3 regions of the Streptomyces sp. NPDC053750 genome follow, and region 2 is predicted to be linked to each of the others. Evidence: riboswitches for the same ligand, from Rfam matches in the RefSeq annotation. Region 2 holds a riboswitch; each other region holds the start of a gene.
The links. Region 2 has a riboswitch for thiamine pyrophosphate ahead of thiO (glycine oxidase ThiO). Riboswitches for the same ligand answer to the same signal wherever they lie in the genome.

Region 1 (6,343 bases), on a different contig from region 2:
GAACAGGAAGACCATGAGCCCGGCGGCGGCGACGGCGGGGGCGAGCGCGGGCAGGGTGACCTGCCGCCAGGCCTTCAGCCGTGAGGCGCCGAGCATCCGCGCGGCCTCCTCCTGCCGCGGGTCGAGCTGCGACCACAGGCCGCCGACGGTGCGGACGACGACGGCGTAGTTGAAGAAGACGTGCGCGAGGAGGATCGCCCACACCGTGGTGTCCAGGCGCACGCCCCACAGCTCGTCGAGCAGCCCGCCGCGCCCCACCAGGGCCAGGAACGCCGTACCGACGACGACCGTCGGCAGCACGAACGGCACGGTCACCACCGCCCGCAGGACCTGTTTGCCGGGGAAGTCGAAGCGGGCGAAGACGTACGCGCCGGGCAGTGCGATCAGCAGCGTCAGCGCGGTGGACGCCAGCGCCTGCCAGGTGGTGAACCACAGCACGTGCCGCACGCCGGACTGCGCGAGCACCTCCCCGATCCGCCCGAACTGCCAGGCTCCGTCGATCTTCAGTCCGCGTGCGACGATCGCGGCGACGGGGTAGGCGAAGAACACCGCGAAGAACGCGACGGGCACGGCCATCAGGGCGAGCCGCGCCGCGCTCCCGCGTCGCCGGCCGGTGGCGGCCTCGGCCGCCGCGCCCTTGGCTACTTCAGTACGAGTGAGGTCCACGACTCGACCCACTGGTCACGGTTGTCGGCGATCTCGTCCGGGTCCATCGTCCGGGGGTCCTTCACCTCGGGCGCGTGCGCGGTGAAGTCGGCGGGCAGCTTCGCGTCCCCGGCCACCGGGTGGACGAACATGTTCAGCGGCATGTCCTCCTGGAACTGCTTGCCGATCAGGAAGTCGATCAGTGCCTTGCCGCCCTCGGGGTTCTTCGCGTTACTCAGCAGCCCGGCGAACTCGATCTGCCGGAAGCAGGTCCCGGTCGCCACGCCCGTGGGCGCGGTGTCCGGCTTCGGGTCGGCGTAGATCACCTCGACGGGCGGGGAAGAGGCGTAGGAGACGACGAGCGGACGGTCGCCCTTCGCCTTCTTGCCGCCCGCGGAGCCGGAGAACTCCTCGTTGTACGCCTGCTCCCAGCCGTCGACGACCTTGACGCCGTTGTCCTTGAGCTTCTTCCAGTAGTCCTGCCAGCCGTCGTTCCCGTACTCGGCGGCGGTGCCCAGCAGGAAGCCGAGGCCGGGCGAGGAGGTGGCGGCGTTCTCGGTGACGAGCAGGTTCTCGTACGCGGGCTTGGTGAGGTCGTCGAAGGAGTCCGGCGGCGTCAGCTTGTGCTCGCTGAAGTACGCCTTGTCGTAGTTGACGCAGATGTCGCCGTAGTCGACGGGCGTGACCCGGTGCTTGTCCCCGTCGACGCGGTACCGCGCGTCGACCCGGTCCAGGCCCTTCGCCTCGTACGGCTGGAACACCCCGTTGTCCAGCGCCCGCGACAGCAGCGTGTTGTCGACGCCGAAGAAGACGTCGCCCTGGGGGTTGTCCTTGGTGAGGACGGCCTTGTTGACGGCCTGTCCGGCGTCGCCGTCCTCGAGGACCTTGACCTTGTAGCCGGAGCTCTTCTCGAACGCGGCGATGACGTCCTTCGACGCCGCCCACGAGTCGTGGCTGACCAGGGTGACGGTCTTGGCGTCGCCGGAGCCCTTGCCGTCGCCGTCGGACGACGACCCGCACGCGGCCAGGCCGCCGACCATGCCGAGGCCTACGACCAGGACGGTGGCCTTCTTGGTGATGCTCACTGAATTCCTCCTGGGTGACCAGGAGAAGACGCGGCCCTGCCCGGGAACCCCTGACGAGGATCCCGGGCAGGGCGCAACAGCTCGAGTGGTGACCGATCTCCCTACCCAGAATGACCTGGGCCAGGTTCGGAGGGTCTGCGGCCGGTGCCGCACTCTCAGCGCTGTGGCGCTCCCCTGTCGGAATATGAAGATGTACTGGCGTTTGAAGATGTACTGACGCCGGTCAGGTTACCTCTCGCTCGCGGCGAGCTGACCGCACGCCCCGTCGATCTCCTGGCCACGGGTGTCCCGGATCGTCACCGGCACACCGTGGGCCGCGATGGCCTCGACGAACGCCTTCTCGTCCTCGGGCCGCGACGCGGTCCACTTCGAGCCGGGCGTGGGGTTGAGCGGGATGAGGTTGACGTGCACGGGCCTGCCCTTGAGCAGCCGCCCGAGCCGGTCACCGCGCCACGCCTGGTCGTTGATGTCCCGGATCAGCGCGTACTCGATCGACAGCCGGCGCCCGGACTTCGCCGCGTACTCGAACCCGGCGTCCAGCACCTCGCGCACCTTCCAGCGGGTGTTGACCGGGACGAGGGTGTCGCGCAGCTCGTCGTCGGGCGCGTGCAGCGAGACGGCGAGGCGGCACTTGAAGCCCTCGTCGGCGAAACGGTGGATCGCCGGGACGAGACCGACCGTGGAGACGGTGATGCCGCGCTGGGACAGCCCCAGCCCGTCCGGCTCGGAGTCGGTGAGGCGGCGGATGGCCCCCACGACGCGGTTGTAGTTGGCGAGGGGCTCGCCCATGCCCATGAACACGATGTTGCTGAGCCGCGCCGGGCCCCCCGGCACCTCTCCGTCCCTGAGCGCGCGCATCCCGTCCACGATCTGGTGCACGATCTCGGCGGTCGACAGGTTCCGGTCCAGGCCGGCCTGGCCGGTGGCGCAGAACGGGCAGTTCATGCCGCAGCCGGCCTGGGAGCTGATGCACATGGTGACCCGGTCCGGGTAGCGCATGAGCACGGACTCGACGAGCGTGCCGTCGAACAGCTTCCACAGCGTCTTGCGCGTGGTCCCCTCGTCGGTCGACAGGTGCCGCACGACCGACATCAGCTCGGGCAGCAGCGCCTCCTGGAGCCCCTGGCGCGAACCGGCGGGGATGTCGGTCCACTGCTCGGGGTCGTGCGCGTACCGCGCGAAGTAGTGCTGCGAGAGCTGCTTCGCACGGAACGGCTTCTCGCCGATCGCGGCGACGGCCTCCTTGCGCTCGGCAGGCGTGAGATCGGCAAGGTGCCGCGGCGGCTTCTTGGCTCCGCGGGGGGCGGCGAAGGTGAGCTCACCGGGGGCAGGACGGGCCACGGTCGGACAACTCCTCAGGACGGCGGGCCTGTGGCAACACCCCCGCGCGGCGGGGAGGACGGCAGAGCCATGCCGAAGCCAGGAGACCTCACTGGATCACCCCCGCATCGGCGGGGACACACGGAAGGGCCCGCAGCCACACGCCACGGGCCCTTCCAGGCTACCTGATGTCTGTCAACCCGAACCGACGAAGATCACCAGCAACAACCACACCACCGGCGCCGTGGGCAACAGCGAGTCCAACCGGTCCATGATGCCGCCGTGGCCCGGCAGGAGCGTGCCCATGTCCTTGATGCCGAGGTCCCGTTTGATCATGGACTCGCCGAGGTCGCCCAGCGTGGCGCTGACGGCGACCGCGAGGCCGAGCAGCAGGCCCTGCCACCAGGTGCCGTCGTCGATCAGGAACTGCATGCACAGCGCGCCCGCCACCATCGCGAACGCCACCGCTCCCAGCAGGCCCTCGCGGGTCTTGCCGGGGCTGATGCGCGGCGCCAGCTTGGTCCTGCCGAAGCGCCAGCCGACGGCATAGGCACCGGTGTCGCTGACGACCGTCAGTATCAGGAAGACCAGGACGCGCCACGCCCCGTCGTCCGCCATCAGCATCATCGCGACGAACGTGGCCAGGAACGGCACGTAGAAGGCGGCGAAGAGACCCGCCGTGACGTCCTTGAGATAGCCCTCCGGCGGTTGGGACATCCGCCATACGAGGACCGCCAGCGCCGTGAGCGCCATGGCGACCCAGGCCCCCTCGGCGCCCCGCACGTACCCGGCGACGACCATCGCCGCGCCGCCGACCGCGAGCGGCACGAGCGGCGCCTTGATGCCCTTGCGCTCCTCCAGCCGCTTGGTCAGCTCCCACAGGCCCACCACGACGGCGACCGCGACCACGCCGACGAAGACGGCCTTGACGACGAACAGCGACGCGACGATCACCACTCCGAGCCCGACACCGACGCCTATCGCGGCACCCAGGTCGCGCCCCGCGCTCTTCTTCTGCGGCTGCGGCTGCGCCGGCTGCGGGGCGTCGGGCATGGGCTCCGGATTCTGCGGCACCGCCGCATACGGCTGCGCCGACGGGTTCTCGCCGCGATACGTGTCGTCGCGGTACGGCTCGTCTCGGAACAGGGGGCCGCTCAGCCGAGCGGCCCCCCGGTCGTCATCCTGGTCTCCGCCGTGTGCGGGTACGTCGGGCACGATGGGCATGGGGCGAGTCTGCTGCGCGTACTGCGCATCGTACGCGGGACCCGCCGGGGCAGCGCCCTGGACAGGTCCCCCGTCGGACGGCCCCCAGTACCCGGCTTGTGGCGGCGCTCCCCAGGAAGAGTCGTTCATCAGACCTCGAGCAGCTCCGCTTCCTTGTGCTTCAGGAGCTCGTCGACCTGGGCCACGTACTTGGCGGTGGTGTCGTCGAGCTCCTTCTCCGCACGGCGGCCCTCGTCCTCGCCGACCTCGCCGTCCTTGATCAGCTTGTCGATGGCGTCCTTGGCCTTGCGGCGCACGGAGCGGATGGAGACCTTGGCGTCCTCACCCTTGGCCTTGGCGACCTTGATGTACTCGCGACGGCGCTCCTCGGTGAGCTCGGGGAACACCACCCGGATGATGTTGCCGTCGTTGCTGGGGTTGACGCCCAGGTCGGAGTCGCGGATCGCCTGTTCGATGTTGCGCAGGGCGCTCTTGTCGAAGGGGGTCACCACGGCCATGCGCGGCTCGGGCACGGAGAACGAGGCCAGCTGGTTGATCGGCGTCAGCGCGCCGTAGTAGTCGGCCACGATCTTGTTGAACATCGCCGGGTGCGCACGACCGGTGCGGATCGCGGCGAAGTCCTCCTTGGCGACCACGACGGCCTTCTCCATCTTCTCCTCGGCCTCGAGGAGGGTCTCTTCGATCACCACTTGCTCCTGCGTGTCTTGAGTAGGCCCGGCTGCGGTTCCCTGTCGGGCTGCGGCCGGCTGCGTCGCGTTCTTCCTGCACGGTTCCCGACCAGCGGGACATTGTCCATCCCCCGGCCCGGCCCCGTCCCGTCCGTCCCCCGGACAGGTGGCGTCCGCGGACAGGGGGTGGTGTTCCGGTCAGTCCCGGCTGCCTTGGTCACCCACAAGCGTGCCGATCTTCTCACCCTTGACGGCGCGGGCGATATTGCCCTCCTTCAAAAGCTCGAAGACCACGATCGGGAGGCTGTTGTCACGGCAGAGCGTGACGGCCGTGGCGTCGGCGACCTTCAGGTCACGGGTGATGACCTCGCCGTAGCCGAGCGCGTCGAACTTCACGGCGTCCGGGTTGGTCTTCGGGTCGGAGTCGTAGACCCCGTCCACGCCGTTCTTGCCCATGAGCAGCGCCTCGGCGTCGATCTCGAGGGCGCGCTGGGCGGCGGTGGTGTCGGTGGAGAAGTAGGGCATGCCCATACCGGCGCCGAAGATGACCACGCGGCCCTTCTCCAGGTGGCGCACGGCGCGCAGCGGGATGTACGGCTCGGCGACCTGGCCCATGGTGATGGCGGTCTGCACGCGGCAGTCGACGCCCTCCTTCTCCAGGAAGTCCTGGAGGGCCAGGCAGTTCATCACGGTGCCGAGCATGCCCATGTAGTCGGAGCGGGCGCGGTCCATGCCGCGCACCTGCAGTTCGGCGCCGCGGAAGAAGTTGCCGCCGCCGATGACGACGGCGATCTGCGCGCCGTCGCGTACGACGGCCGCGATCTCGCGGGCGATGGCGTGCACCACGTCGGGGTCGACGCCCAGGCCCCCACCCCCGGAGAAGGCCTCTCCGGACAGCTTCAGCATGAAGCGGCCGCGTACTTTGCCGTCGTCGCTCTTCTCGGCCTTGGTGGTCATGGAGATCTCGCCTCTTTTACGTGGTCACACACACGAAGAAGGCCACTGCCGGTGGGGGCGTGATTCGCATCCCATACGCGGCAATGGCCTCCTCGTCAGATCTGCTGTCGTCCGCCGCCGCGCGCGCGTGCGCCACGGCATGCGCGTACGGCGCCGACGACTGCTGTCGACCCTACCGGGGTCGCGCGTCCGTCGCGGTACGGACTCAGATGCCGACCTTGATGCGCGAGAAGCGCTTCAGGGTGACACCGGCCTCGTCCAGCACCTTCTGGACGGACTTCTTGTTGTCCAGGGCGTAGGGCTGGCCCAGCAGCGTGGCGTCCTTGAAGAAGCCGTTGAGGCGACCCTCGACGATCTTCGGCAGGGCGGCCTCGGGCTTGCCCTCGGCGCGGGTGGTCTCCTCGGCGACGCGGCGCTCGGACTCGACGACCTCGGCCGGGACGT
Region 2 (6,343 bases):
TGCAGCCGGCGATGTACTCCATCGCCAGGTAGACGTACGCCCCCTCGGCGCCCTGGTCGAAGACCTGCACGACGTTGGGGTGGTCGAGCCGGGCCACCGACTTGGCCTCGCGGATGAACCGCTCGACGAAGGTGGCGTCGGTCGCGAGCGTCGGGTGCATCACCTTCAGCGCGAGCACGCGGTCCAGGCGGGTGTCCACGGCCCGGTAGACCGTGGCCATCCCGCCGACCGCGATCCGCGCCTCGACGCGGTACCGGCCGTCGAGCACCTGCCCGACGAGAGGGTCCTGAAGGGTCGTGTCCACGCAGGCGAGTGTACGAGCCACCACGGACACCCGACGCCGCCGCGGACGATGGCGGCCGCTACTGCAGCGGACCTGTGACGCTTCCCACGCACGGTCGGCCGACGACGGCGACGAACCCCCACGGGCAAGGTCCACCTCTTGTCCGACCGGAACGGGCGGTGCGCGGGTGGGTGACGAAGCCCAGGACAGCGCAGGGTCACTGAAAAGCGGGCCGCTCCGGATCCAGCACCGCCAGGCCCTCCGCAGGAGAGGACGCCTCGGCGAAGTGCCGCCGCGGAATCCGCCCGGCCCGCCGGGCCAACCTCCCCGCCTCCACCGCGAACCGCATCCCCTCCGCCATGAGAACCGGCTCCTGCGCCCGCGTCACCGCCGAGGCGAGCATCACACCCGCACACCCCAGCTCCATCGCCAGCGCCACGTCCGACGCCGTACCGGCCCCCGCGTCCAGGATCACCGGCACACGCGCGTGCTCCACGATCAGCTCGAAGTTGTGCGGGTTGCGGATGCCGAGCCCCGACCCGATCGGCGAACCGAGCGGCATGATCGCCGCACACCCGACGTCCTCCAGCTTCCGCGCGAGGACCGGGTCGTCGTTCGTGTACGGCAGCACCGTGAACCCGTCGTCGACCAGCGTCTCCGCCGCGTCCAGCAACTCGATCGGGTCCGGCAGCAGGGTGCGCTCGTCGGCGATGACCTCCAGCTTGACCAGATCGGTGCCGAGGGCCTCGCGTGCGAGACGGGCGGTGAGGACCGCCTCCCCGGCGGTGAAGCAGCCGGCCGTGTTCGGCAGCACCCGGATGCCGAGCTTCTCCAGCACCGACAGCACGGACCCGTGCACCGAGGCGTTCACGCGCCGCATCGCGACGGTCGTCAGCTCCGTCCCGGAGGCCACGAGGGCCCGCTCCAGCACGTCGAGGCTGGGCGCCCCGCCCGTACCCATGATCAGGCGGGAGCCGTACGTCGTGTCGCCGAGGACAAAGGGATCGTCGGCCATGGTCAGCCTCCTTGGACGGCGGTGAGGACTTCGACGCGGTCGCCGTCGGCCAGGGCGGTGGCGGACCACTGCGCGCGCGGGACGACGGTTTCGTTCAGGGCGGCGGCCACTCCGGACGGCGCGGCGGTGAGCGTGCCCACCAGGGCGTCCAGGGCCGTACCGGGAGCCACCTCGCGCGGCTCGCCGTTGACGGAGACGGAAATGGTCATGCGGACTGCTCCGAGAGTGCGGGGGCGGCGCTGAAGCGCCGGGGGGTGAAGGGACGGGCCTCGGCCGGGAGCTCCCCCGTGGTCAGGGCGTGCGCCATGGCGTCGCCGGTGACCGGGGTGAGCAGGACGCCGTTGCGGTAGTGCCCGGTGGCCAGCAGCAGCCCCTCCAGCCCGGTCGGGCCGAGCAGCGGGGCGTTGTCCGGGGAGCCGGGGCGCAGGCCCGCCCGCGTCTCCGTCAGGGGCAGCTCCGTGATGCCGGGAACCAGCTCGTGGGCGTCGCGCAGCAACTCGTAGACGCCGCCCGCGGTCACCGTCGTGTCCCAGCCCAGCTCCTCGGTGGTGGCGCCGACGACGAGCTCGCCGCTCTCCCGGGGCACCAGGTAGACGGCGTTGCCGCGCACCACGGCACGCACCGTCCGGTTCAGCAGCGGCCCGTGCGTCCGCGGCATCGTCAGCCGCAGCACCTGCCCCTTCACCGGCCGCACCGGCGGCAGCACGGCCTCCGGGACGCCCGCGAACCGCCCGCTCAGGCTGCCCCCGGCCAGCACCACCTGCCCCGCCTCCAGCGCGGTGCCGTCGGCCGTGACGACCCCCGTGGCCCGCTCGCCGCCGTGCCCGAGAGTGAGCCGGTCGGCCCACACGCGGTGGAAGACCACGCCCGCGCGTTCGCAGGCGGCCACGAGCGCGCCGGCCAGGCGCCGGGGGTCGATCTGGTGGTCGCCGTCCACCCGCAGCCCCCCGCGCACACCCGGCGCGAGCATCGGCTCCAGACGCCGGCACTCGCGCCCGGACAGCCACTCGGACTCCAGGCCCGAGCGCTGCTGGAGCGCGTGCAGTTCGCGCAGGTGGGCGCGGTCGTCGGCGTCCAGGGCGACGGCGAGGGTGCCGCACCGCCGGTAGCCGAGGTCGTGCCCCGTCAGATCGGTGAGCTCCGCCGCGAACTCCGGATAGCGGCGGGCCGAGGCGAGGTTCAGCGCGAGCAGGGTCTGCTCGCCGTAGTGCAGTTCCGTGACGGCGGCCAGCATTCCGGCCGCCACCTGGGCGGCCCCACCGCCCGGTTCGGGGTCCACGAGGGCCGTGACGAGTCCGCGCTGCGCGGCCCGCCAGGCCGTGACCAGGCCGATCACACCGCCCCCTACGACGAGGACGTCCGCGGCACGCGAGGACGTACGCGGTGATGTGCGAGATGACGACATGGGCGTCCAGCCCCTCCCTTCGCCGGCATGACCCGGATCAGGTTCGTACGGTCGGAGGCCGCCAGCCTCCCTCTCAGCCCGGTGCGTCCGGGCTCCCGCGAGTGCTTTACGTTGGCCACCCTAGCCCGCAGAGCGCAGCACTTGTAAGGGAGCCTCCCCCGTGGCCCGTTCACTCGACGGTCTCGTCCTCGCCCCCGTCGCCGACCAGGCGCCCGGCCAGGTGGGTACCCGCACCCGGTTCCTCTATCACGAGCAGGACGGCGCCGTATGGGCCGAGTACGAGGGCGGCGACGTCGTCCGCGGCCGTCTGGTGGGTACCCGGGACGGCGACCGGCTCGACTTCCGGTACGTGCAGCTCAAGACCGACGGCAGCACCTCGTCGGGACACTGCCTGTCGACCGTCGTCGAGCTGCCGGACGGGCGGGTGCGCCTGGACGAGACCTGGGAGTGGGAGTCGCAGCAGGGCAGCGGGACGAGCGTCGTGGAGCAGGTCACTGCGCACGAGCACTGACTGACCTTTCGTCAGGTGTCTAAGGTGATCAGGTGAGCGAGCAGACGCAGGAGCACGGACACGGACACGGACACGGGCCGGCGCAGGAGCAGGAGCAGGAGCAGGAGCAGGAGCAGGAACGGGCAGCGGGCGGCGAGCGCCGTGTGGTCGTGGTGGGCGCCGGCATGGCCGGTGTGCAGACCGCGGTCGCCCTGCGGGAGCAGGGCTTCACCGGCTCCGTGACACTGATCGGCGCGGAGCCGCACCAGCCGTACGACCGCCCCCCGCTGTCCAAGGCCGTCCTGCTCGGCACGGCCGAGGGCTCCGCCTTCGACGTCGACTTCGAGGCGCTCGGCATCACGCTGCGGCTCGGCTGCGAGGCCCTGGGCCTGCGTCCCGGCGAGCACCTCCTCGACACCTCCGCCGGCCCCGTGCCGTACGACGTCCTCGTCCTCGCGACCGGCGCCGAACCGAACCGGCTGCCCGGCACCGAGGGCGTGCAAGGCGTGCACCTGCTGCGCACCCTGGACGACGCCGAACGGCTGCGCCCGGTGCTCGCCCGGCAGCACGACATCGTGGTCGTCGGCGCCGGCTGGATCGGCGCCGAGTTCGCGACCGCCGCGCGCGAGGCGGGCTGCGCCGTGACCGTCGTGGAGGCCGCCGACCGGCCCCTGGCCGACGCGCTGCCCGCCGAGGTCGCCGCGCCGATGACCGCCTGGTACGCCGACGCCGGCGCCGTACTGCGCACGCACGCGCGCGTGGAGCGCGTCGAGCCCGGCGACGCCGGGGGGACCGGTCACGTCGTCCTCGACGACGGCTCCCGGCTGCCCGCCGGCGCGGTCGTCGTCGGCATCGGCGCCCGGCCCGCCACCGCCTGGCTCGCCGGCTCCGGGATCGGCCTCGGCGCGCACGGCGACGTCCTGGCCGACGACCGCCTGCGCACCTCCGCGCCGGACGTCTACGCGGTCGGCGACTGCGCGTCCTTCCCGTCGGGCCGCTACGGCGAGCGGCTGCTGGTGCACCACTGGGACAACGCCCTCCAGGGCCCGCGCACGGTCGCCGCCGACATCATCGGCGCCGCCACCGGCGAGGCCCCGGCGGCCTACGACCCGGTGCCGTACTTCTGGTCCGAGCAGTTCGGCCGCTTCGTCCAGTACGCCGGGCACCACACGGCCGCCGACACCACCCTGTGGCGCGGCGACCCCGCGGGCCCCGCCTGGACGGTCTGCTGGCTGCGGGAGGACCGGCTGGTCGCCCTGCTGGCGGTGGGCCGCCCCCGTGACCTGGCCCAGGGCAAACGCCTGATCCAGGCGGGTACGGTGCTGGATCCGCGGCTGCTGGCCGACCCGGCGAGGCCGCTGAAGGCGGCGACGGCGTAGTCCGGCCGCCCGGTCCGTAGCCCGGGTCGGCCGGGTCCGGCTTCCGACTGTCAGTGGCAGATGGCAGGCTTGTGACGTGACCGAGATTGACGCAAAGATCGATGCTCTCGTGCCTGCCTGGCTCACCGTCCCCGACATCGCCGAGATGCTCGGCGTCGAGGTGACCCGCGTGCGCCAGCTGATCAAGGAAGGCCAGCTCATCGCCGTACGCCGCGGTGAGAACCGCGCGCTGCACGTCCCCGCGGCCTTCATCGACGAGGACAAGGTCGTCAAGGGCCTGGTCGGAACGCTGACGCTGCTGCGGGACGACGGCTTCACGAACGAGGAGATGCTGGAGTGGCTCTTCACTCCCGACGAGAGCCTGCCGGGCACGCCCGCTCAGGCGCTGAGTGAGAACCGCGGCACGGAGGTGAAGCGCCGCGCCCAGGCGCTCGCCGTCTGACCCGACCCACCACGCCCGGCGCACGGGCACCGTGGACCCCAGGGTCCCGGGGCTCGTGCGCCGACGCCCGTGACCGGTCGGCGCCGCCCGACACCCCGTTCGTAGTCTGTACCCGATCCGCAGGGCCGCGGGCCGGCCGCAGCCCGTAAGCCGAGGGCGCGCGGCCCGCCGTGGGCCCACGCCACCGACCCGGGGGGACACCCGCATGCCCGACACCGCCTCGACCGCCCGCACCCGGCTCGCCGACGCCCTGCTCTACCTGTGCACGGACGCCCGCCGCGACCAGGGCGACCTGCCCGAGTTCCTGGACGCCGTGCTGGCCGCCGGCGTCGACATCGTGCAGTTGCGCGACAAGGGCATGGAGGCGGGGGAGGAGCTGGAGCACCTCGAGGTCTTCGCCGACGCCTGCGCCCGCCACGGCAAGCTCCTCGCGGTCAACGACCGCGCGGACGTCGCCCACGCCGCCCGCGCCGACGTACTGCACCTGGGGCAGCGCGACCTCCCGGTACCCGCCGCCCGGGCGATCCTCGGCGACGACGTCCTCGTCGGCCGCTCCACCCACGCCGAGGCCGAGGCCGCCGCTGCCGCCACCCAGGAGGGCGTGGACTACTTCTGCACGGGGCCGTGCTGGCCCACCCCCACCAAGCCGGGCCGCCACGCGCCGGGCCTCGACCTGGTCCGGTACACGGCGTCCCTGGGCACCGACCGCCCCTGGTTCGCCATCGGCGGCATCGACCTCGGCAACCTCGACGAGGTGCTGGCGGCGGGCGCCCGGCGTGTCGTCGTCGTCCGCGCGATCACGGCGGCGGACGACCCGGGCGCGGCGGCCGCCGAGTTCGCGAAGCGGCTGCGGGAGGCGTAGGCGGGCCGGGCGCGTGCCCGAGGCATGTGTCCAAGGGGTGGACAACAACTCGACAAAGCGGACAAATGTCCCGCATCCGGTTGGGGGACCGCCGCCCCCTGGCTAACCTGCCCGTATGGCCCTCGGAACCGCATCCACCAGGACTGATCGCGCACGCACCGTGCGCGACATCCTCGCCGCAGGCAAGACGACGTACTCGTTCGAGTTCTCGGCGCCGAAGACGCCCAAGGGTGAGAAGAACCTGTGGAGCGCGCTCAGGCGGGTGGAAGCAGTCGCCCCCGACTTCGTCTCCGTGACCTACGGCGCCGGCGGTTCCACCCGCTCGGGCACGGTCAGGGAGACCCAGCAGATCGTCGCCGACACGACGCTGACCCCCGTCGCCCACCTCACCGCGGTCGACCACTCGATCGCGGAGCTGCGCAACATCATCGGTCAGTACGCCGACGCCGGGATCCGCAACATGCTGG
Region 3 (6,343 bases), on a different contig from region 2:
CTTGGCCACGGCTGACACCGCATTCGCAGCCTTGCACGCACTGCCCGTGCAGCCCCACTCGACGCCTCGGACATCCCCCACGGCTCCCTCCCCGGAGCCGTCCGGCGCGACACTCATCGGCTCCGTGCAGCGGGCGATGCGCCTCCTGGAGTGCGTCGCCGAGCACGAGTACGGCGCCCCCGCCAAGCAACTGGCTCGTGAGACGCGGCTGGCGCTGCCCACGGCCTACCACCTGCTGCGCACCCTCGTGCACGAGGGCTATCTGCGCCGCGAGAAGGGTCTGTTCTTCCTCGGCGAGGCCGCCGAGCGGCTGAGCAGCAGCGGGGCCGAGCAGAAACGTCGCAGCACGGTGGTCGACGCGCTCGCAAGCTGTCGCGACGCGATCGGCGTACCCGTGTACTACGCCAGGTATCGCGACGGCGAGATCGAGATCATGTGCGTTTCCGACACTCCGGGCACTCCGGCGGTCGAGGAGTGGGCGGACTTCCGTGAGACCGGGCATGCGCACGCCATTGGGCAGTGCCTGTTGTCGCAGCTGGACGAGGAGGCCCGCCGCGACCACCTGGACCGCTACCCGGTGCAGCCCGTCACCCCGTACACGGTGCGTGACGACAGCAGTCTGCTGAAACGATTGGAGCGCATGCGTCGGATGACGCCGGTGACCGAGCGCCAGGAGTACGCCCTGGGAACGGTCTGCGCGGCGATCCCGATCACGGTCGGCACCACGGCCGTGACGATGGCCATCTCCCTGCCCTCCCACCAGGCCGACCGGTTGGTGCCCGCGGCCCAGCGGCTGCAGGACGAGGTGGGACGGCTCCTGGGGTCCCTCGCGATCTCTATCAGTATCTGAAAACTCACTCCTTGTGATCTGGTGTGTACGTTGAGCAAGATGCCACCAGTGTTAGAGGTTTGATTCCCGGCCAGTCGACGGCGAATGACGGGGTAGGCGATGGGCGAGTCCGTGCAGGCAGAGGTCATGATGAGCTTTCTCGTGTCCGAGGAGCTCTCTTTCCGTATCCCGGTGGAGCTGCGGTACGAAACCTGTGATCCCTATGCCGTGCGACTGACGTTTCATCTGCCCGGAGACGCCCCGGTGACCTGGGCGTTCGGCCGGGAGTTGCTGGTCGACGGAGTGGGCCGGCCGTGCGGTGACGGTGACGTGCGCATCGCACCCGTCGACCCGGAGCCGCTGGCCGAGGTGCTGATCCGCCTTCAGGTCGGCAGTGACCAGGCGCTGTTCCGTTCGTCCGCAGCGCCCCTCGTGGCCTTTCTCGACCGGACCGACAAGCTGGTGCCGCTGGGACAGGAAGGTGCGCTCGCCGACTTCGACGCCCACCTCGACGAGGCCCTGGACCGCATCCTGGCAGAGGAACAGAGCGCGGGCTGAACCGTTACGGCAGCCACGGCGGTGGTGTAACGCTTCGCCGTGGCTGCCGAGCCGGGCGAAACGCTCCGTCAGCGCTTGCGTCGGCGGCCCCGCCCGCTGCGGACCGGGGCCGCACCGGCGCCCGGCGTCGTTCCGGCGGCCTGTGTCGCCGGTCGGTCGGCCGACACGACGAGGGCTGCGAGGGCCGTGGTGACCGGCACCGACGCCACCAGGCCGATCGAGCCGACCAGCGTGCGCACGATCTCCTGAGCGACCAGCTCGCTGTTGGCGACCGTCCCCACACCGCTCTGAGCGATCGAGAACAGCAGCAGCAGCGGCAGCGCGGCGCCCGCGTAGGCGAGGACGAGCGTGTTGACGACCGAGGCGATGTGATCGCGGCCGATACGGATGCCCGCGCGGTACAGCCCGCGCCAGCCCATCGAGGGATTGGCCTCGTGCAGTTCCCAGACCGCGGACGTCTGGGTGACCGTCACGTCGTCGAGGACACCGAGCGAACCGATGATGACGCCGGCGAGCAGCAGACCGCTCATGTCGATCGTCGGATACAGGCCGTGGATCAGGCCGGTGTTGTCGTCCGTGTTGCCGGTGAGCGCGGCCCAGCCGATGAACAGCGAACCGAGCACACCGATCAGTACCAAAGAGATCAGGGTGCCGAGCACCGCCACGGAGGTACGGGCCGACAGACCGTGGCACAGATACAGCGCGATCAGCATGATTGCGCTGGACCCGATCACCGCGACGACCAGGGGGTTCGAGCCCTGCAGGATCGCGGGCAGGATGAAGAAGTTCAGCACCAGGAAGCTGATGGCCAGCGAGACCAGTGCCATGAGGCCACGCAGCCGGCCGACCACCACCACGGCGAGCGCGAAGATGCCGGCGAGCAGCGCCAAGGGCAGCCGGCGGTTGATGTCGGTCACCGAGTACTGCAGGTCCTCGGGAGCGGAGGGCTCGTAGGCGACCACGACCTTCTGGCCCTCGTGCAACTGCCGTGACTGATCCGGCTGCACGATCTCGGAGAACGTACGGCCCTTGTCCTGTCCGGTGTCGACGCGGATCGTCGCCCGCTTGCAGTCGCCCTCCGCCTGCTGCACCGCGGAGGAACCCTGGGCAGTGGAGGTGTCGCCGGTCGGGGTGCCCCCCGAGGCGTTGACGGACTGGCAGCTCAGCCCGACCACCTTGGTGACGGTGGCCTGCTGCGTCTGCCGGTCGAAACCGACTCCGGTGCGTTCGTGCGGCGGGGCTCCGCCCGGCCACAGCACCGCGAGTCCGACCAGTACCGCCGCGGCGAAGGGGATGAGGACCGCGGCGATGACCTTCCGCAGATGCCGGGAGACGGGCGCAGCCGGCCCGTGAGCATGGGCGTGCGAGTGCCCGTGGCCGCCGTCGTGTCCGCCCGGGCCACCGAGACCGCCTCCGTGTCCGCCCGGGCCACCGAGACCGCCTCCGTGTCCGCCCGGGCCACCGAGACCGCCTCCGTGTCCGCCCGGGCCGCCGTGGCCACCGCCGTGGCCGCCCGAGCCGGCGGAGCTCCCAGGACCGCCGGTGCCGTGTTGCCCGTCTCCGTGGCCGTTGCCGTCTTCGGCGCCCGGTCCGGGGCGGGAGTTGTGCGGCGGGAAGGGGGGATGCTGCGGTGTGGTCACCGACCGATCATCGCAAGAACAAGGGGGGCCCTCTGTTCACCGCGCCCGAATTGACGCTAGCGTGGGGGCACCTTTGTACACGCGGGAGCTCGGAGCACCGGGCTGAGAGGGCGCTGACCTCCGTCCCAGCGATGTTTCACGGGAAACGTCACCGAAGCCGAGTGATGTTGCCCACGAAGCGTCGGCAGACGGAAACCGCTGCGTCGACCGCCGAACCTGTTACCGGGTAATGCCGGCGTAGGGAGTAGGTCTCATGACCATCAAGGACGCACGCACGCCTGCCGTCACGCAGAACTCCGCCGACGAGGAGACCTCCGTGGCGGCCGGGAAGTCCATCGGCTGGCACAAGGCGTACATCGAGGGCTCGCGCCCCGATCTGCGGGTGCCGGTCCGTCAGGTGCACCTCACCAACGGGCAGTCGGTCACGCTTTACGACACCTCGGGCCCGTACACCGATTCACTCGTCGACACCGACGTCCGCCGGGGGCTGCCGCCGCTGCGGGAGAACTGGATCATCGCTCGCGGCGACACCGAGGAGTACGCGGGCCGTCCCGTTCGCCCGGAGGACGACGGGATCAAGCACACCTCCCCCCGCGGTGGCCTGCGCAATCTCGACGCGGTCTTCCCCGGGCGACCGCGCCAGCCGCGCCGGGGCCGGGACGGCTCGGCGGTGACTCAGCTCGCGTATGCGCGACGAGGTGAGATCACTCCGGAGATGGAGTACGTGGCCGTCCGGGAGAACGTCTCGCCGGAAGTGGTCCGCGAGGAGATCGCGGCGGGCCGTGCCGTACTGCCCGCCAACGTCAACCACCCGGAGATCGAGCCGATGATCATCGGCAAGCGCTTCCTGGTGAAGGTCAACGCCAACATCGGCAACTCGGCGGTGACGTCCTCCATCGAGGAGGAGGTCGAGAAGATGACCTGGGCGACCCGCTGGGGCGCCGACACGGTCATGGACCTGTCCACCGGCCGCAACATCCACACCACCCGCGAATGGGTGCTGCGCAACTCCCCCGTCCCCATCGGGACGGTGCCGCTCTACCAGGCCCTGGAAAAGGTCGACGGCCGGGCCGAGGAGCTGACCTGGGAGATCTACAAGGACACGGTCATCGAACAGGCCGAGCAGGGCGTGGACTACATGACGGTCCACGCCGGTGTGCGCCTGGCGTACGTGCCTCTTACCGCGAACCGCAAGACCGGCATCGTCTCGCGCGGCGGCTCGATCATGGCGGCGTGGTGCCTGGCGCACCACAGGGAGTCGTTCCTGTACGAGAACTTCGAGGAGCTCTGCGAGATCCTCGCCGCCTATGACGTCACCTACTCGCTCGGCGACGGTCTGCGGCCGGGATCGATCGCGGACGCCAACGACGAGGCCCAGTTCGCGGAGTTGCGCACGCTCGGGGAACTCAACACGATCGCCAAGCGTCACCACGTACAGACCATGATCGAGGGCCCGGGACACGTTCCGATGCACAAGATCAAGGAGAACATCGACCTTCAGCAGGAGATCTGCGATGAAGCTCCGTTCTACACGCTCGGACCGCTGACGACGGACGTCGCGCCCGCGTACGACCACATCACCTCCGGCATCGGTGCCGCGATGATCGCCTGGTGGGGCACGGCCATGCTGTGCTACGTCACGCCCAAGGAGCATCTGGGTCTGCCCAACCGCGACGACGTCAAGACCGGCGTCATCACCTACAAGATCGCCGCCCATGCCGCCGACCTTGCCAAGGGGCATCCAGGCGCCCAGGAGTGGGACGACGCGCTGTCGGACGCCCGCTTCGAGTTCCGGTGGGAGGACCAGTTCAACCTGGCTCTCGATCCGGACACCGCACGGGAGTTCCACGACGAGACGCTGCCGGCCGAGCCCGCCAAGACGGCGCACTTCTGCTCGATGTGCGGGCCGAAGTTCTGCTCGATGAAGATCTCGCAGGACATCCGTCGTGAGCACGGCGGCAGCAGGGCGGAGATCGAGGAGGGCATGGCCCAGAAGTCGAAGGAGTTCGCCGCCGCGGGCAACCGGGTGTATCTGCCGATCGCGGACTGAGTGATGGTGGGCTGGGTGGCTCCCGTCCTGAACGGCGCTACCCAGCCCCCGCATCTCTATGAGTTGGCCGAGGCTGACGCATTCCTGCTCGGCGGCCGTCACCAGACTGAGCCGACGGTCGGGACGGTGGCACGGAGGGGACAGCCCGCCCGGGTCCGCCCCCTCCCACTGAGGGGCCCGTCTCGGCACACTGGGCGCATGACAGCCACCTCCCTGACCAAGGGTGCCAATCTCGCCGTCGACTCCCCCACGGTGCGCGTCGAACTCGTCTGGTCCACCGGTCCGGGTGTGCCCGAGGTCGACGCCTCCGCGCTGCTGCTCACCCCGGCCGGACGGGTACGGGACGACGCCGACTTCGTCTTCTACAACCAGCCCCGCCACGCGTCCGGCGCGGTGAGGCACACCGGCAAGCAGGGCGGCTCGGGCGCGGGCGTCACGACCGACGCCGTCGAGGTGGACCTCCGCTCGGTGGAACCAGCCGTCGACCGCATCGTCCTGTGCGCCTCGGCGGACGGCGGGACGTTCGGCCAGGTGTCGGGGCTGTCCCTGCGCCTGCTGGACGCCGGATCCCGGACCGAGCTGGCCCGGTTCGACATGGCGGCCGGGACGGAGACCGCACTGGTCGGCGGCGAGCTGTACCGGCGTCAGGGACAGTGGAAGTTCCGCGCGGTCGGGCAGGGCTACGCCTCCGGGCTCGCTGGGCTGGCCACCGACTTCGGCATCACGGTGGACGACGCTCCTCCGGCGTCGCCGGCACCCCTGTCGCCCACGGCGCCGACAGCCCCACCTCCCTCGTCCGCGCCGCCGGGGCCTGCCGGCCCGCGCCTCACCAAGGGTGAGGAACGCCTCCCCGTGGACATGCGCAAGCGCCTGTCCCTGCGCAAGGAGCAGGTCGCGGTCAGTCTGCGCAAGCACGGTGCTGCCGATGTCACCGCGCGCGTCGTCCTGGTCCTCGACGCGTCCGGGTCCATGTCCTTCCTCTACTCCAAAGGCGTGGTGACCGACGTCGTGGAGCGGATGGCCGCCGTGGCCGCGCAGCTGGACGACGACGGTGAGATGCAGGCATGGACCTTCGCGTCGAACCCCGCGCGGCTGCCCGACCTCCGCCTGGGCGACCTTCCCGAATGGCTGCGGCTGCACGTACGTGTGGGGGAGATCAGCCTCTTCCGCCGTGGCAGGAAGAAGGGACTGCACCCCGACCAGGTCGACATGCGTGCGGTCGGAATCCAGAACGAGGAACAGAAGGTGATCGCCGAAGTCCGCGCC

Region 1: it holds a riboswitch for thiamine pyrophosphate, as region 2 does, so the genes downstream of both, ACIGO6_RS30735 (thiamine ABC transporter substrate binding subunit) here and thiO (glycine oxidase ThiO) in region 2, are expected to answer to the same signal.
Region 3: it holds a riboswitch for thiamine pyrophosphate, as region 2 does, so the genes downstream of both, thiC (phosphomethylpyrimidine synthase ThiC) here and thiO (glycine oxidase ThiO) in region 2, are expected to answer to the same signal.

What each region holds. Positions count from the first base shown of each region.
Region 1 covers NZ_JBITXB010000013.1:120,505-126,847, forward strand. Annotated here, with positions in the region: gene ACIGO6_RS30730 (ABC transporter permease) at 1-666, opposite strand, end outside; gene ACIGO6_RS30735 (thiamine ABC transporter substrate binding subunit) at 642-1,730, opposite strand; TPP riboswitch at 1,811-1,916, opposite strand; gene rlmN (23S rRNA (adenine(2503)-C(2))-methyltransferase RlmN) at 1,959-3,071, opposite strand; gene ACIGO6_RS30745 (phosphatidate cytidylyltransferase) at 3,246-4,403, opposite strand; gene frr (ribosome recycling factor) at 4,403-4,960, opposite strand; gene pyrH (UMP kinase) at 5,141-5,899, opposite strand; gene tsf (translation elongation factor Ts) at 6,105-6,343, opposite strand, start outside.
Region 2 covers NZ_JBITXB010000001.1:1,017,315-1,023,657, forward strand. Annotated here, with positions in the region: gene pknB (Stk1 family PASTA domain-containing Ser/Thr kinase) at 1-304, opposite strand, end outside; gene ACIGO6_RS04525 (thiazole synthase) at 501-1,298, opposite strand; gene thiS (sulfur carrier protein ThiS) at 1,301-1,501, opposite strand; gene thiO (glycine oxidase ThiO) at 1,504-2,703, opposite strand; TPP riboswitch at 2,701-2,812, opposite strand; gene ACIGO6_RS04540 (hypothetical protein) at 2,864-3,214, shown strand; gene ACIGO6_RS04545 (NAD(P)/FAD-dependent oxidoreductase) at 3,358-4,572, shown strand; gene ACIGO6_RS04550 (Rv2175c family DNA-binding protein) at 4,649-5,014, shown strand; gene thiE (thiamine phosphate synthase) at 5,220-5,876, shown strand; gene metF (methylenetetrahydrofolate reductase [NAD(P)H]) at 5,992-6,343, shown strand, end outside.
Region 3 covers NZ_JBITXB010000004.1:479,934-486,276, forward strand. Annotated here, with positions in the region: gene ACIGO6_RS14950 (IclR family transcriptional regulator) at 125-850, shown strand; gene ACIGO6_RS14955 (SsgA family sporulation/cell division regulator) at 950-1,387, shown strand; gene ACIGO6_RS14960 (YibE/F family protein) at 1,456-3,027, opposite strand; TPP riboswitch at 3,099-3,288, shown strand; gene thiC (phosphomethylpyrimidine synthase ThiC) at 3,281-5,077, shown strand; gene ACIGO6_RS14970 (VWA domain-containing protein) at 5,276-6,343, shown strand, end outside.